Regions from separate parts of the Sphingomonas sp. P4_G2 genome, predicted to be linked through region 2. Evidence: predicted binding sites of a transcription regulator. Region 2 holds the regulator's gene; the other holds the start of a gene.
What was found. The regulator LexA, encoded in region 2, represses DNA repair genes until DNA is damaged. The targets are predictions, from matches to a motif close to GTTCCNCNCTTGTTCT.

Region 1: the regulator LexA is predicted to act here: its motif matches at 3,165-3,180, upstream of recA (recombinase RecA).

Annotation. Positions count from the first base shown of each region.
Region 1 is NZ_JBFUJY010000002.1:461,230-468,835, reverse strand. It holds gene AC1DRD_RS07740 (hybrid sensor histidine kinase/response regulator) at 1-434, shown strand, start outside; gene AC1DRD_RS07735 (polysaccharide deacetylase family protein) at 431-1,168, shown strand; gene AC1DRD_RS07730 (response regulator) at 1,177-1,521, shown strand; gene AC1DRD_RS07725 (phosphoribosyltransferase) at 1,553-2,068, opposite strand; gene AC1DRD_RS07720 (adenosine deaminase) at 2,068-3,087, opposite strand; gene recA (recombinase RecA) at 3,258-4,340, shown strand; gene AC1DRD_RS07710 (class I SAM-dependent methyltransferase) at 4,593-5,411, shown strand; gene AC1DRD_RS07705 (glutathione S-transferase family protein) at 5,443-6,069, shown strand; gene AC1DRD_RS07700 (dicarboxylate/amino acid:cation symporter) at 6,074-7,381, opposite strand; gene AC1DRD_RS07695 (M24 family metallopeptidase) at 7,457-7,606, shown strand, end outside.
Region 2 is NZ_JBFUJY010000004.1:231,497-239,102, forward strand. It holds gene trpD (anthranilate phosphoribosyltransferase) at 1-500, shown strand, start outside; gene trpC (indole-3-glycerol phosphate synthase TrpC) at 497-1,285, shown strand; gene moaC (cyclic pyranopterin monophosphate synthase MoaC) at 1,333-1,848, shown strand; gene AC1DRD_RS13235 (hypothetical protein) at 1,845-2,270, opposite strand; gene AC1DRD_RS13240 (hypothetical protein) at 2,467-2,946, shown strand; gene AC1DRD_RS13245 (molybdopterin molybdotransferase MoeA) at 3,009-4,196, shown strand; gene lexA (transcriptional repressor LexA) at 4,253-4,924, shown strand; gene AC1DRD_RS13255 (ComEC/Rec2 family competence protein) at 4,815-7,151, opposite strand; gene gltX (glutamate--tRNA ligase) at 7,180-7,606, shown strand, end outside.

The sequences.
Region 1 (7,606 bases), on a different contig from region 2:
CCGAGGCGCCCAAGATCGCCAAGGTCGCCGCCAAGGAAAAGCCGGTCGATCTGTGGGGAACCGGCTTGATCCTGCTGGTCGAGGATGAAGATATGGTCCGGGCAGTCGCCGAGCGCGCGCTGACGCGGCAGGGCTATACCGTGCTGACCGCCGAGAATGGCGAAGCGGCGCTCGAATTGCTGGCGCGAGGTGAAAAGCCGGATCTGCTTATTTCTGACGTCGTGATGCCGTCGATGGACGGCCCGACGATGGTGCGCCACGCCCGCGAGCGCTATCCCGATCTGCCGATCTTGTTCATGTCGGGCTATGCCGAGGAACAGCTGCGAAAGTCGATCGACCTCGACAACGTAGCGTTCCTGCCCAAGCCCTTTTCAGTGCAGCAACTCGCCGAAGCGGCGCGCGACATGCTGACCTCGTCCGTGGTCGAGCAATGACCCGACGTCGCGTGATCGTCGCCGCGGTGGCGGTGATAATCATTCTCGTCATCGCCATCGGCCTGTTTCGGATCAGCCGGGCATTGTGCTTTCAGTTGGTCGGCACGCCGATCTGCCACGTCGATACGCACGAGAAGCTGGTCGCGTTGACCTTTGACGACGGCCCCACGCCGGACGGCGTGACCTATATCCTGAACACGCTCAAACCCTATGATGCGCATGCCACCTTCTTCCTGATCGGCGAAGAGATGGTCAGGCATCCGGGCGAGGCCCGGCGGCTGCTGGCGGCCGGGCAGGAAGTGGGCAACCATAGCTATAGCCACAGTCGCATGTGGGGATTTTTCCCCGGCGGCTATGTCGAAGAGATCCGCAAGACCGACGCGCTATTGCGCGCCGAAGGCGCCCGGCCGACCCTTTTCCGCCCGCCTTTCGGCAAGAAGCTCACGGGACTGCCGATGGCGGTCGAGCAGACGGGATATCGCATGGTTACCTGGGACATCGCCGATCCCGACAGCGCGCACGACCCCCGCGCCTATGCCGATCGCGTGCTGGGTCAGGTCAAGCCAGGTTCGATCATCCTGGTCCACGCAATGTACCAATCGCGAGGGACCGCGCGGGACGCGCTGCCGCTGATCCTGGCCGGACTACGCGAGCGAGGCTATCGCGCGGTCTCAGTGGGCGAATTGCTCCATCATGGTGCGCCGGGCATGGCGTCCGGCAGCGGCGGAGACTAAGGCGAGTCATGGCATCGCCGCAGCGTATCCTTATCGTCGAGGACGAACCCCTGATCGCCATGATGCTCGAGGATTTCCTCGAGGCATTGAACAAGACGCATATCGCAACGTGCGACAGTGTGACGGCCGCGCTTGCCGTGATCGACGCCGAACGTCCCGATGCGGCGATCCTGGACATCAATCTGTCGGGCGGCGAGAAAAGCTGGCCAGTTGCCGACGCGCTGGCGGCGCGCAACATTCCCTTCGTCCTGTCGACCGGCGGTGGGGAAGACACGCCGGCCCATGCCGCTCGCCCGCGGCTAGTGAAGCCTTACACGATGGAAAACGTCGCCAAGGCGCTCGCGGAACTCTGACCGCGGCGGTCGCGCTGTCGACGATCGTCGATCAGGCGATCCGGTCGGGCACTTCCGCCGCATCGGCATCGAGCGAGGCCTGCGGTGCGACCGCTTCCCAGGGGAAGACGAACCAGTCCTTGCGCTCGTCACGGTCGATCACCTCGGCACGATAATCGACTTGTTCGCGCGACCGTTTGTTGTCGAGCAGGGTCGCGAAGCGGACATGGTCGCGCGCTGCGCCCGCGGTGGCCAATGCGGCGCGCAATTTGCCGATCGTCGCGCCCGTATCGTTGATATCATCGACGAACAGCAGCCGCTCGCCGTCGCGGGTGCGCGCCGCCAGTTTGATCAGCGGCGCGTCGGAAAAATCCTCGACGCGCGACGAATGGTCGACCGACAACATCGGCAGGCCAGTCGCGTGGCTGAGATAGACTGCCGGCGCCAGCCCGCCACGCCCGATCCCGATGATGAAGCTCGGCGTCCAGCCGCTGTCGATGATGTCGGCGGCAAGCACCTTCACTTGCGCTTCGAACGCATCGTGCGGGATCGGCGTGAAGGTCGGCATCAGCTGTGCTCCGCTACATAGGCGTCGAGCGCGGTGGTGTGGCGAGCGACATCGTCATCACTCAGGAACGACCCGAGGAACGAATTACGCGCGAGGGTGACGAGTTGATCCTTGCCAAGCCCGCGCGCCGCCGCCGCTTGGCGATAATTCTCGCCGATATAGCCGCCGAAATAGGCGGGATCGTCCGAATTTATCGTCGCGCGCAGCCCGAGGTCGAGCATCCGGTCGATCGGATGGGCGTCCATCGAGGCGACGTTGCACAATTTGACGTTGGATAATGGACAGACGGTCAGCGTCATCCCGGTCCGCGCCAGCCGGGCGGTCAGCACGGGATCTTCCAGGCTGCGATTGCCATGGTCGAGCCGGTCGATCGCGAGCAGGTCGAGTGCCTGATGGACGTAATCGGGCGGGCCTTCCTCGCCGGCATGGGCGACCAGCTTAAGGCCCTTTTCGCGCGCCGCCGCGAACACCCGCGCGAACTTTTCGGGCGGATGGCCGACTTCCGACGAATCGAGTCCGACCCCGGCAATGCGATCGAGCCAGGGTTCGGCCTGGCCAAGCGTTTCGAACGCCGCCTCCTCGCTCAAGTGGCGTAGGAAGCAGAGGATCAGTTTCGACGTCAGGCCATGTCTTGCCTCCGCCTCCGCCATTCCCGCGAGCAGTCCCTCGATCACGGTGCCAAAGGGGATGCCGCGATCGGTGTGCGTCTGGGGGTCGAAGAAGATTTCGGCATGGACCACGCCGTCCGCCGCCGCGCGATCAAAATAGGCGAGGGCGAGATCGCGGAAATCCGCTTCGGTGCGGAGCACGTTGGCGCCGGCATAATAGATGTCGAGAAAGTCCTGCAGGTTGGAAAAGCTGTAGGCGGCGCGCACTTCTTCGATCGATTTGAACGGAATCTCGACCTGGTTGCGCTCTGCCAAGGAGAACATCAGCTCGGGCTCCAGGCTGCCCTCTATGTGAAGGTGGAGCTCGGCCTTGGGCAGGCCGGTGATAAAGGCGTCGAGGTCGCTCTGCATAAGCAAACCATGAAGCGGGGCAGGGGCTCGGGCAAGAAATATCGGGAAAGCGCCGTTTCGGTGCGAAAAAAGTTCATGTTCCACTATTGTTCCATGAGAACAAATACGATACATGCTCTCCAACACGATTGAACGCCGGTGCTAACCCGGCTAGCGCGGAGGCCTTATCAATGGCAGCTTCTCTGAAAGTTATCGACGGCATGGCATCGCAAAATACCGACCGGCAAAAAGCACTCGAAGCTGCGCTGGCTCAGATCGATCGCGCGTTCGGCAAGGGCTCGGCGATGCGGCTGGGATCCAAAGAGACGATGCAGGTCGAATCGATCTCGACCGGCAGCTTGGGCCTCGACATCGCGCTCGGCGTCGGCGGCTTGCCGCGCGGCCGCGTGATCGAAGTGTACGGACCGGAAAGCTCGGGCAAGACGACGCTCGCGCTTCATGTCATCGCCGAAGCCCAGCGTGGCGGCGGGACGGCGGCGTTCGTCGATGCCGAGCACGCGCTCGACCCTGTCTATGCCAAGAAACTGGGCGTCAATATCGACGAGTTGATCGTGTCGCAGCCCGATACCGGAGAGCAGGCGCTCGAGATCGTCGATACGCTGGTGCGATCGAACGCGATCGACGTGCTGGTGGTCGACTCGGTCGCAGCGTTGGTGCCGCGCGCCGAAATCGAGGGTGAGATGGGCGACAGCCATGTTGGCTTGCAGGCCCGCTTGATGTCGCAGTCGCTGCGCAAGCTGACCGGATCGATCAGCCGCTCGCGCTGCATGGTGATCTTCATCAACCAGCTGCGCATGAAGATTGGCGTGATGTACGGCAATCCGGAGACGACGACGGGCGGCAACGCGCTCAAATTCTACGCCTCGGTCCGCCTCGACATCCGCCGCACCGGCCAGATCAAGGATCGCGACGATATCGTCGGCAACACCACCCGGGTGAAGGTCGTCAAGAACAAGGTCGCGCCACCGTTCAAGCAGGTCGAATTCGACATCATGTACGGCGAGGGCATTTCCAAGATCGGCGAAATCCTCGATCTCGGCGTCAAGGCCGGGCTGGTCGAGAAGTCGGGTGCTTGGTTCAGCTACGACTCGATCCGCATCGGCCAGGGCCGCGAGAACTCGAAGAATTACCTCAAGGAAAACCCCGACGTCGCCGAGCGGCTCGAACGCGCCATCCGCAATCGTACGGCAGAAGTTGCCGAAGAGATGATGGTCGGCGGCCTGGACGACGACAGCGGCGACGACGAACTCTGATACGACTTTCGAGGCAGCGCGGAAAAAATTTGCTGCAATGCAACCAACTCGCAGTTGTTTCGTTACCGGCACAACCCCCAGCGGCGATTCCCCCCTCCGCCGCAACTCCCGGAAAGGCCCGCCCACGTTGGCGGGCCTTTCATATTTGGGCTTCCGCTTGCCGATATTGTTGGGCTCTCCACTGTTGCGGTGCATAGAGCGCCGCGGATGATCCATCGCTGCGGCAGGTGGGGATCAAAACGGGAGAGTCGAATGACATTGGCGTATGATTGGGCGGGGCGGGTCGGCGATACCTGGGCGGACGAATGGCGCCGCACCGATCTGAGCTTCGCCAATTTATCGCCCCATCTGAACGCAGCGATTCTCGACGCTGCGCCGGAGACCGGCACTGCGGTCGATATAGGGTGCGGCGCTGGCGGTACGGCGATCGCGCTGGCGGCTGCTCGCCTCGCTCTAACGGTGCTCGGGATCGATCTTTCGCGGAACCTCGTCGAGACAGCGCGGGGGCGAGGAGCAGCTTATCCCAACCTCCGCTTCGAGGTCGGAGACGCAAGCGAGTTGGGCGACATCACCGCCGACCTTCTGTTCTCGCGGCATGGCGTGATGTTCTTCGATGATCCAATTGCCGCCTTCGCCAGGCTGCGGTGTGCGGTAACGGCCGACGCGCATCTGGTCTTCTCCTGCTTTCGCGACGTGACGCACAATCCATGGGCGATCGAGACCGCGACTGCGGTGACCGGCGCGGCGCCGCAAAAACCCGGAACATCGCCGGGGCCCTTCGCCTTCTCGGACGCCGATCGTGTCCGCGCCATTCTGCAAGCGAGCGGTTGGACCGGCGATGCGCAGCCGGTCGATTATTCGTATCGGGCAGGCGAGGGGGGCCACGCAGTCGACGAGGCGCTCGCCTTTTTCAGCCGGATCGGACCCGCGGCAGCTCAGCTTCGCGGGCTCGATGACGCGGCTCGGGAAGCCGGTCGCGAGCGGTTGCGCGATGCGCTGGCGACGCGCCTCCGCAACGACACGGTGGATTTCCCCGCCTCGGCTTGGATATGGTCGTGCCGGCCCGTCTGAGAATTTCATAAATAAGGCCGGGAGGAACATCGTGACGCTGATCGTCCATCATCTCAACAATTCGCGGTCGCAGCGCATCCTATGGATGCTCGAGGAACTCGGGCTACCTTATGAGATCAAATATTATCAGCGCGACGCGAAGACGATGCTCGCGCCGCCGGCGCTGCGCAAGGTTCACCCGCTCGGCAAGTCGCCCGTGCTCGAGGATGACGGTCGGATGGTCGTCGAGACCGGGGCGATCTGCGAATATCTGGTCGAGAAAGGCGATGGTCGGCTGGGGCCGCCCGCGCATCGCGACGACGTGCTGCGCTATCGCCAGTTCCTGCACTATGCCGAAGGATCGATGATGCCGCCGTTGCTGGTGATGCTCGTGGTAAACCGCATTCCGGTGATGGGCAAGACCGCGGCGAAGCGTATCCAGCCGATGATCGACGTCCATCTCGATTATGTCGAAAGCGAATTGGCGCAACGGCCCTGGTTCGCCGGCGACGAGATGACCGCCGCCGACATCATGATGAGTTTTCCGCTCGAAGCGGCACGAAGCCGGGCAGGACTTGGCCCATCACGCCCCGCGACGATCGCCTGGCTCGACAAGGTGCATGCGCGCCCGGCCTATCAGGTGGCGCTCGAAAAGGGCGGTCCTTACGCCTACGCCTGAGTGCTTAACGCTCGCCGCTCAGCCCGTGGCTGGGCGCGTGCGGTGGCTCGATCTCGGCGGGCTTTTCGGGATCGAGCGCGCCTTCCCAACGCGCCACCACGCTTGCCGCGATCGCGTTGCCGACGACGTTGGTCGCCGACCGTCCCATGTCGAGGAAGTGATCGACCGCGAGCACGAGCAATATCCCTGCCTCGGGCAGTTTGAACTGATTCAGCGTCGCGGCGATGACCACAAGGCTGGCGCGCGGGACGCCGGCAATCCCCTTCGACGTGATCATCAACGTCAACAGCATGAAGATTTGCGTACCGAGATCGAGCTGGATGCCATAGGCCTGCGCGATGAACAGCGAGGCGAAGGTCATGTACATCATCGAGCCGTCGAGATTGAACGAATAGCCCAGCGGCAACACGAAGCTCGAAATCCGTGACGGCACGCCAAACCGGTCGAGTGCCTCCAGCGTGCGCGGGAAGGCGGCCTCGGAAGACGCTGCGGAGAACGCGACCAGCACCGGCTCGCGGATATAACGGAACAGCGACACCGAACGGCGTCCGACGAACAGCCAGGCGAGCAGGCCCAGCATGATCCAGAGCAATGCCAGGCCGATATAGACGCACAGCATGAAATAGCCGAGCTTGCCGATCACTTCCGGCCCACGCTCGACCAGCGCATTTGCCACCGCCGCGAACACCGCGAGGGGTGCGAGGCGCATCACATAATCGGTGATCTGCAGCATGACCTTGGTCAGCGCCTCGGCCGCCTTGACCAGCGGCGCGGCGCGCTCGCCGACCGCAGTGATCGCGACGCCGAAGAACACCGAGAAGATCACGATCTGAAGGATGTCGTTCTGCGCCATGGCATCGACGATCGAGCTGGGAAAGATGTGGCCGATGATCTGGATCGGGTCGAACTTGCTCTTGTCGATGTCGGTTGCGGCGTTGATCGCCGGCAGCGGCATGTTGAGCCCGGCACCCGGCTGGAGGATGTGGACGAGGACCAAGCCAAGGGTGAGCGACAACAGGCTAGCGCAGACGAACCAGCCGAGCGATTTCAACCCCACCCGGCCTAGCGCTCCAGTGTCGCCCATATGCGCGATCCCGACCACCAGGGTGCCGAACACCAACGGCGCGATGATCATCTTGATCAGCTTGAGGAAGATCGTGGTGATCAGGCCCAGCCATTTGGCGATGGTCGCCAGCGTGGCGGCTTGATCGGGCGTGGGATGACTGCCGCCGAAGGCAGCATTCGTGACCCAGCCCACAATCAGGCCCAGCACCAAGGCGATCAAGATGTAGGTCGTCAGGCGCTTGGCCAAAATAACTCTCCCCATTTTGGTGACGCAGGGAAAGGGGATTGCGAGGCCGCGGTCAAGAACCCTATCGTTACAGCCATGCCCAATTCCCACTTTTTACCCGGCCGCCGCGCGGTACTCGCTGCTGCTGCCGCCGCTCCCTTGTTCGTCTCTGGCGCGGCCCGTGCCGCCGAGCCCGATCTGTCCGAGTTGCAGGACATGACGATGGGCGCGGTCGCGATTGGCGCC
Region 2 (7,606 bases):
GGATCGGACGGCGCACGATCTTCAACCTGATGGGTCCGCTCGCCAACCCGGCGCACGTCACGCGCCAGCTGATCGGCATCGCGCGGCCCGATTACACCGACACCTATGCCGAGGCGCTCGAGCAGCTCGGCACCGAAGCGGCGCTGGTCGTGTCGGGCGAGGAAGGGCTGGACGAGGTGTCCGGCGCCGGTCCGACCGTCGCGGTCAGCGTCGGCCGATTGTCGTTGCCCGCGCATATCACCCCCGAGGATGCCGGCCTGCCGCGCCATCCAATCGCGGCGATCCATGGCGGCGACCCCGCCTATAACGCCGCGGCGCTGCGCCGATTGCTCCAGGGCGAGCACGGCGCGTATCGCGACGCGGTGCTGATCAACGCCGCTGCCGCGTTGGTCGTCGCAGGCGCCGCCGACACGCTCACCGAAGGCGCCGAGGAAGCTGCGGAGACGATCGACAAGGGTCTTGCCAACGCGCTGCTCGATTGCTGGATCGCCTATAAATGACCAATATCCTCGACCGTATTCTCGAAACCAAGCGCGCCGAAGTGGCGGCGAAGAAAGCGACCACCTCGCTCGCCAGCCTGGAAGCGATGATCAGCCGCCGCGACACGCCGCGCGGGTTCAGAAAGGCGCTCGACAAGAAGGCGAAGAGCGGCCCGGCATTGATCGCCGAGGTCAAGAAAGCGAGCCCGTCCAAGGGCGTGATCCGTGAGGACTTCGATCCGCCGGCACACGCGCTCGCCTATCTCAAGGGCGGTGCCACTTGCCTGTCGGTGCTGACCGACGAGCAATATTTCCAGGGCGACGATTCCTATCTCGCATTGATCCACGAGACCGTGCCGCTGCCGCTGCTGCGCAAGGACTTCATGATCGATCCGTGGCAGGCGCATGAAAGCCGTGCGCTCGGCGCCGACGCGATCCTGATCATCGTCGCCGCGCTCGACGATGCGCGGATGGCCGAGATCGAGGCCGCGGCGATCGATTGCGGGCTCGACGTTCTGGTCGAGGTCCATGACGAGAAGGAACTCGATCGCGCGCTCAAGCTCAAGTCGCGGCTGATCGGCGTGAACAATCGCGACCTGCGCGATTTCTCGATCAGCTTCGCCGGTACCTATGACTTGATCGGCAAGGCGCCGGCGGGATGCACCTTCGTCGCCGAAAGCGGCCTCACCTCGCGCGCCGATCTCGAAGCGATGCGCGCGCATGGTGTGAACTGCTTCCTGGTCGGCGAAAGCCTGATGCGGGCGGAGAATATCGCCGCGGCAACCAAAGAATTGCTGGGTAGTTAGCTCCCCTCCCGCTTGCGGGAGGGGTCGGGGGAGGGCATGTCTTTTTCATGTCCCAAAGCGACACCCCCTCCCCTAACCCCTCCCGCGAGCGGGAGGGGAATTTGACGCACCTCGACGAGACGGGTGCCGCGCGGATGGTCGACGTGTCCGCCAAGCCGGAAACCGAGCGCCGTGCGGTCGCGACCGGACGCATATCGATGTCTCGTGAAGCGGCTGCAGCGATCGGGACAGGCGATGTGCCGAAGGGCGACGTGCTCGCCGCTGCACGGATCGCCGGGATCATGGCCGCCAAGCGCACCGGCGAGCTGATCCCGCTGTGCCACCCACTCCCGATCACCAGCGCCGCCATCGACCTTTCGGTCGACAGCGACGGCGTGACCGCAACCGCGACGATCACCACCACCGGCCGCACAGGAGTCGAGATGGAGGCGATGACCGCCGTCTCGGTCGCCCTGCTGACGATCTACGACATGGCCAAAGCGATCGACAAGGCGATGACGATCGACTCGATCCGTCTGCTGTCGAAGACCGGTGGCAAGTCGGGCGACTGGCAGGCGCCCTAGTCGAGCGGCATCGTTATCGCGATCCAGGCGATATAGCCGGCCACCACGACGAACATCAGCCCGCAGCATCCGCCTTTGACGTCGCGCGGCGTGTCCTTCGCATCCGCCGCGCGCGCGCCGAAGAACTCGAGCCCGACCGAGAACAGGACCAGACCGCACAACCCCAATACCGCGCCCCAAAACAGGCGCCACAGCCAGCCGCCGATCCAGTTCAATGTCGCGCCATGCGCATCGAACCACGCGCTCAACTCGGACGGCGAGATGCCGAACATCCAGGCGACGGCGAAGACGATGCAGAGCAGAAGGAACAGGAACGTCCACAACGTCCCCGCGCCGCGGAACATCTGCCCCGAGCCGGCGAACGGCCAGACGATCCGCGCCAATGTCCAAAGCCACCGGAAAAAACCCGCGATGAAGCCCATCAGCCAAATCCCCCATCCTGTGTCATAGCACGAAAGGCCAGCCGGCCTGCTCTCCGAGACTCGCGGCAAGTCGGGGTGACCGGCGGAAGCCCTGAACGACCGGACTATTCCGGAAGATCACAGCGTCTTGTCCGGCGCGCGTTGACCACCCGTCTCGCCAGGCTCACGCTTGCGTGCATTCCGAGGGGGGAAGCCAATGAAAAAACTGTTTCTGCTGCCGCTTGCGGTATTGTTGATCGCGCCGATTACGGCCGCCGCGCCCGCCGCCGATAGCGAACTGACCAAACCGATTCGTCAGTTCATCGACGGCTTCAACACCGGCGACACCAAATCGGCTTATGCCGCTTACGTGCAGGGCGACGTGTCGATCATCGACGAATTCGCGCCGCACCTCTGGATTGGCCCCAAGGCGCCGCAGCTATGGGCGGCCGATTACGACAAGCACGCGAAAGCGACCGGAATATCCGACGGATCGGTCAAATATGGCGCCCCGACACGCCGCGAAATCGACGGTGCCAGGGCCTATGTCATCATTCCGACGGTCTATGCCTACCGGGAAAAGGGCGCGCGGATTGCCGAGGAAGGCGAGATGACCTTCGTGCTGTCAAAGGGCAAAGCGGGCTGGAAGATCAAGGCCTGGACCTGGTCGGGCGTCAAGCCGCATCCGGCGGGCTGACGGGGTTCGCCGCGCGGCGAACCGCTGGCGAAAGCGCCACGGGCTGTGGCATGGCGTCAAGGATGACCTCGCTGCTTCTCGTCGCCGATGCCCAGGCGCGCCTGTTTGCGATGGCACCACGCGTCGCGACCGAGCGTATGCCACTGACCTCGGCAGCCGGGCGTTGGACCGCCGAGCCCGTCATCGCCCTGCGTGCGCAGCCCGGCGCCGATCTGTCGTCGATGGATGGTTATGCGATCCGGTTCGACGACTTGCCCGGCCCCTGGCGCGTGATCGGCGAAAGCGCGGCGGGGCGCGCCTTTGGCGGTGCGACGGAGCGCGGCGAGGCGGTGCGGATATTCACCGGCGCGGCGATGCCCGCGGGCGCCGACAGCGTGCTTGTCCAGGAAGAGGCCGAGCGCGCCGGCGGCAAGCTGCTCCTCGCCGGCGAGGGACCACCGCGCCGCGGCATGAGCGTGCGGCGCAAGGGTCTCGATTTCGAGCGGGGCGCGGTGCTGATCGGCGCCGGTATGCGCCTGACACCGGCCGCCATCGCGCTCGCGGCGACCGGCGGGCATGGTGCGCTCAACATCAATCGCCGCCTGCGCATCGCCATCCTGGCGACGGGCGACGAGCTCATTGCGCCCGGCACGGCCAGCGACGATCCGCTGGCACTCCCTGAAGGCAATAGCGCGATGCTGGCGGCGATGCTCGCCGATCTGCCGATCGACGTGACTGTAGCAGGGATCCTCCCCGACCGGCTCGACGCGCTCGTCGCGGCGTTCTCCGGCGCGAATGCCGATATTATCGTCACGACTGGCGGCGCCTCGGTCGGCGATCACGATCTGGTACGCCCGGCGCTCGAAGCGGCAGGTGGAGAGGTGGATTTCTGGCGCATCGCGATCCGGCCGGGCAAGCCGATGCTCGCGGGGCGCCTCGGCGAGGCGATAATGCTGGGTCTGCCAGGCAACCCCGTATCGGCATTCGTCACCGCCACCTTGTTCCTGCGGCCATTGATCGCCGCGATGGCCGGCGCGGCGAATCCGTTGCCGCGGATGCTCCGCGCGGAACTCGCCGACCCGCTTCCCGCCAACGACCACCGCCAGGATTATCTGCGCGGAACGTTAGTCGACGGCCGCGTCTCGGCCGCCGCCATGCAGGACAGTTCGATGCTCGCCACACTGGCGCGCGCGACGTGTCTGATCGTGCGGCCGCCGCACGCGCCGCCAGCCGCGATCGGCGATACTGTGGACATCTTGCCGCTCGCTTGACTTGATCCGCAACGTTCCGTAAAAGTTCCGCGTCTGTTCTGGACGGAGGAACGTCGATGCTCACCAAGAAGCAGCATGAGCTGATCTGCTTCATCAACGATCGCTTGAACGAAACCGGCGTGTCGCCGTCGTTCGAGGAGATGAAGGAGGCGCTCGACCTCAAGTCGAAGTCCGGCGTGCATCGCCTGATCTCGGCGCTCGAGGAGCGGCAGTTCCTACGGCGCCTGCCCAATCGGGCACGCGCACTCGAAGTGCTCAAGATGCCGGAACGTGCCGACAGCAAGCGTGCCGTGGCCGCCCAGCCCAAGCCGAACAATTTCCGACCCGCTCCCGAACCCGCCAACGACGTGATCGAGATCCCGTTGCACGGCCGGATCGCGGCCGGCGTGCCGATCGAAGCGTTCGAGGGATCGTCGATGCTCCCCGTCCCCGCCGCCTTGCTCGGCAGCGGCGAGCATTACGCGCTGGAAGTCGCCGGTGACTCGATGGTCGAGGCCGGCATTCTCGACGGCGATTACGCGCTGATCCGCCGCACCGACGTGGCACGCGACGGGGAAATCGTCGTCGCGCTGATCGAGGAAAGCGAAGCGACACTCAAATATTTCCGCCGCGAAGGTGCTATGGTGCGGCTCGATCCGGCCAATCGCGCTTACGATCCGCAGCGTTACGCTCCTCAGCAGGTGCGGATCCAGGGCCGCCTCGCCGGCCTGTTGCGCCGTTACGATTAGAACGCGAACCCGACATAACCCAAGGGTGACGATCACCAGGCTGGCGGACGGTGACGATCCGTCCGCTGGCCAGGCTGATCGCCATTCCGCCAGTGCGGCGCAGGAACGGCGCATCGAGCTTGAGCCAAATCGGCCGGCACGCTGAGGGCAACCGCCGGTCGCTGACGACGATGTCCGCCGCGCGGCACGCGGCGATCAACTGGTCGGACGGCAATTGGTACAGGCTGCGCGTCGCGAGGACGCGGAATATCCGTCCTCCGGATTGCACCAGAGCGAGGCAGGCGTCCGGCGTGCATTGGGCGAAGGGCTGATCGGACAGCAGCATCGCCTCCCCATCCACCCCGGCATTCTGAGTCATCGTGTCGCGCGTATAATCCCCTGCCTTGTCGCGCAGGATCGCGACGCCGCCATTGGGCGTGCGCACCGCGAGATGCTGGCCGTCGCCCGAGATCAGCAGATCGGGTGCCGGGATCGCCAGCGCCCAGGCCGCGCCCATCGCCATCGGCGCAAGACCGGCAAGACGGATTCGCGAGCGCCACAGCATCAGCCATAACAATCCCAGGATCATCAGCCCGAACGCGCCGGCCGGCATGCCGGGCAGCATCGCCACCGACCCCGGCGCTTTGGCCGCAGTACGCGCGATCCACAGCAAGAGGTTGAGCGCGTGCGTGGTCACCCACCAGAACGGCGCGCCCAGGCCGATCGCGTCGGCCGCCAGCGCCAGCGCCTCGGCCGGCATGATGACGAAGGTGGTCAGCGGGATCGCGACGATATTGGCGACGACGCCATACATGCCCTCTTTGTGGAAATGGTACAGCGCGATCGGCGCCAGCGCGGCTTCGATCACCAGGCCGGTCAGCAGCAACGATCCGATTTCGCGCGCGATACGGCGCCACCAGGCCTGGTCGCGTTTCTCGAATAATTGCTTGACGCGCGGTTGCTCGTGGAACGCGATCAGCGATCCGACCGCGGCGAAGCTGAGCTGGAAGCTCGGCCCCGCCAGCGCCTCGGGCCAGAGTAGCAGGACGATGAAGGCGCCGGCCGCGACCAGCCGCAAGGTGATCGCCTCGCGGCCCATGGCAAGCGCCGCCAACACCAGCAACGCGGCGATGCACGATCGCGCGGTCGGAACCTGGCTGCCCGTAAGCAGAGTGTATCCAATCGCCGCGACCGCACCGGCCCCCGCAGCGACCACCGGGATCCGCACCCGCAGCGCCAGCCATGGCCATAAGGCGAGCAGTCGCGTGACCGCCCAGATCGTCGCGACGACCACTGCGGTAATATGCAGACCACTCACTGACAGGAGATGCGCGAGCCCCGACCGCCGCATCGCGTCGGCATCGTCCAGCGAGATCGCGCCCTCGTCGCCCGCGGCCAGTGCAGCGGCGATCCCGCCCGCGCTACCTTCGACCTTGCTCTGGATATGCGCCGCCAGTGCCGCGCGCAGGCCGTTCGATTCCCTGCCCGGTTCGATCACCTTGACCGGCGCGTTTCCCTTGCCCGTCGCGCCAAGTCCGGCGAACCACGCCACTTGCCGGAAATCGTAGGCGCCAGGCACCGTAGCCTCGTTTGGCGGCATCAACCGGGTCTGCAGCTTGATGATCGCGCCAGGTCCAAGGCCGGCGGGCACATCGGTGTTCGCGATATTCACTCGGACGTGCGGCGGCAGTACGAGCGGCGGCCTCGGCCGATCGTCGCATCCCCGCCCTCCGGCACCATAAGGCGCGCCGCCTTTCCTGCTGCAGTTCGGACGTTTCGGGCTGGCGACCGCCTGCGCCGCGATCGGCGTCAAGCTCACCCGGACGAGGTCGCGCGCCGGCAACGGCTCGATACTCTCGACTCGCGCGGTCAGCATGACAATCGCCGGCCGCGCCAGCACCGGTTGCGTAACATAGGAAGCGCGCCACCACGCCAGCCCCAGTCCCAACGCCGCCAAACCCGCGGCCAACGCCACAGCGCGGCTGGCGCGCCCGCTTTGCCCGATCGCGATTGCCGCCATCGCGATGCCGGCCAGCGCGAGCATCGCTGCGATCCATTGCATCGGATCGTCGAGCACGAACCACAAAGCAATGCCGCCGCCCAAGGCCACCGGCAGCCACAAGGGAAGTTGATCGCGCTCGGCCTCCAATCCATGTTCGAGTGCACGGCGCGCACGCGTGCATCGTGCCGCCAGCGTTTGAAGCGGTCGGAACCGCGTGCTAGGGCGCGCGGCGGCGACGGTCGCCATCAGTCATCCAGCCTGGGAGCATGCGCGGTTGAGCGCCAGTTCTGACTCCGGGGCGCCAACATCCGGCGCACCCGTCACCAACGTCGTCACCCGGTTCGCGCCTTCGCCGACCGGCTTTCTGCATATTGGCGGCGCGCGCACCGCGTTGTTCAATCTGCTGTTCGCGCGACATCACGGGGGCAAATTCCTCCTACGCATCGAGGATACCGATCGCGCGCGATCGACGCAGCCCGCAATTGACGCCATTTTGGCGGGGATGCGCTGGCTCGACCTAGAATGGGACGGGCCCGAAATCTATCAATTCTCGCGCGCCGCACGTCACGCCGAGGTCGCGTATGAGATGGTCGAAAAGGGCGCGGCCTATCGCTGCTATCTGACCCAGGACGAGCTCGCCCAGATGCGCGCCGAGGCGGAAGCGGCGAAGAAGCCGCTCCGGATCCGCTCGCCGTGGCGCG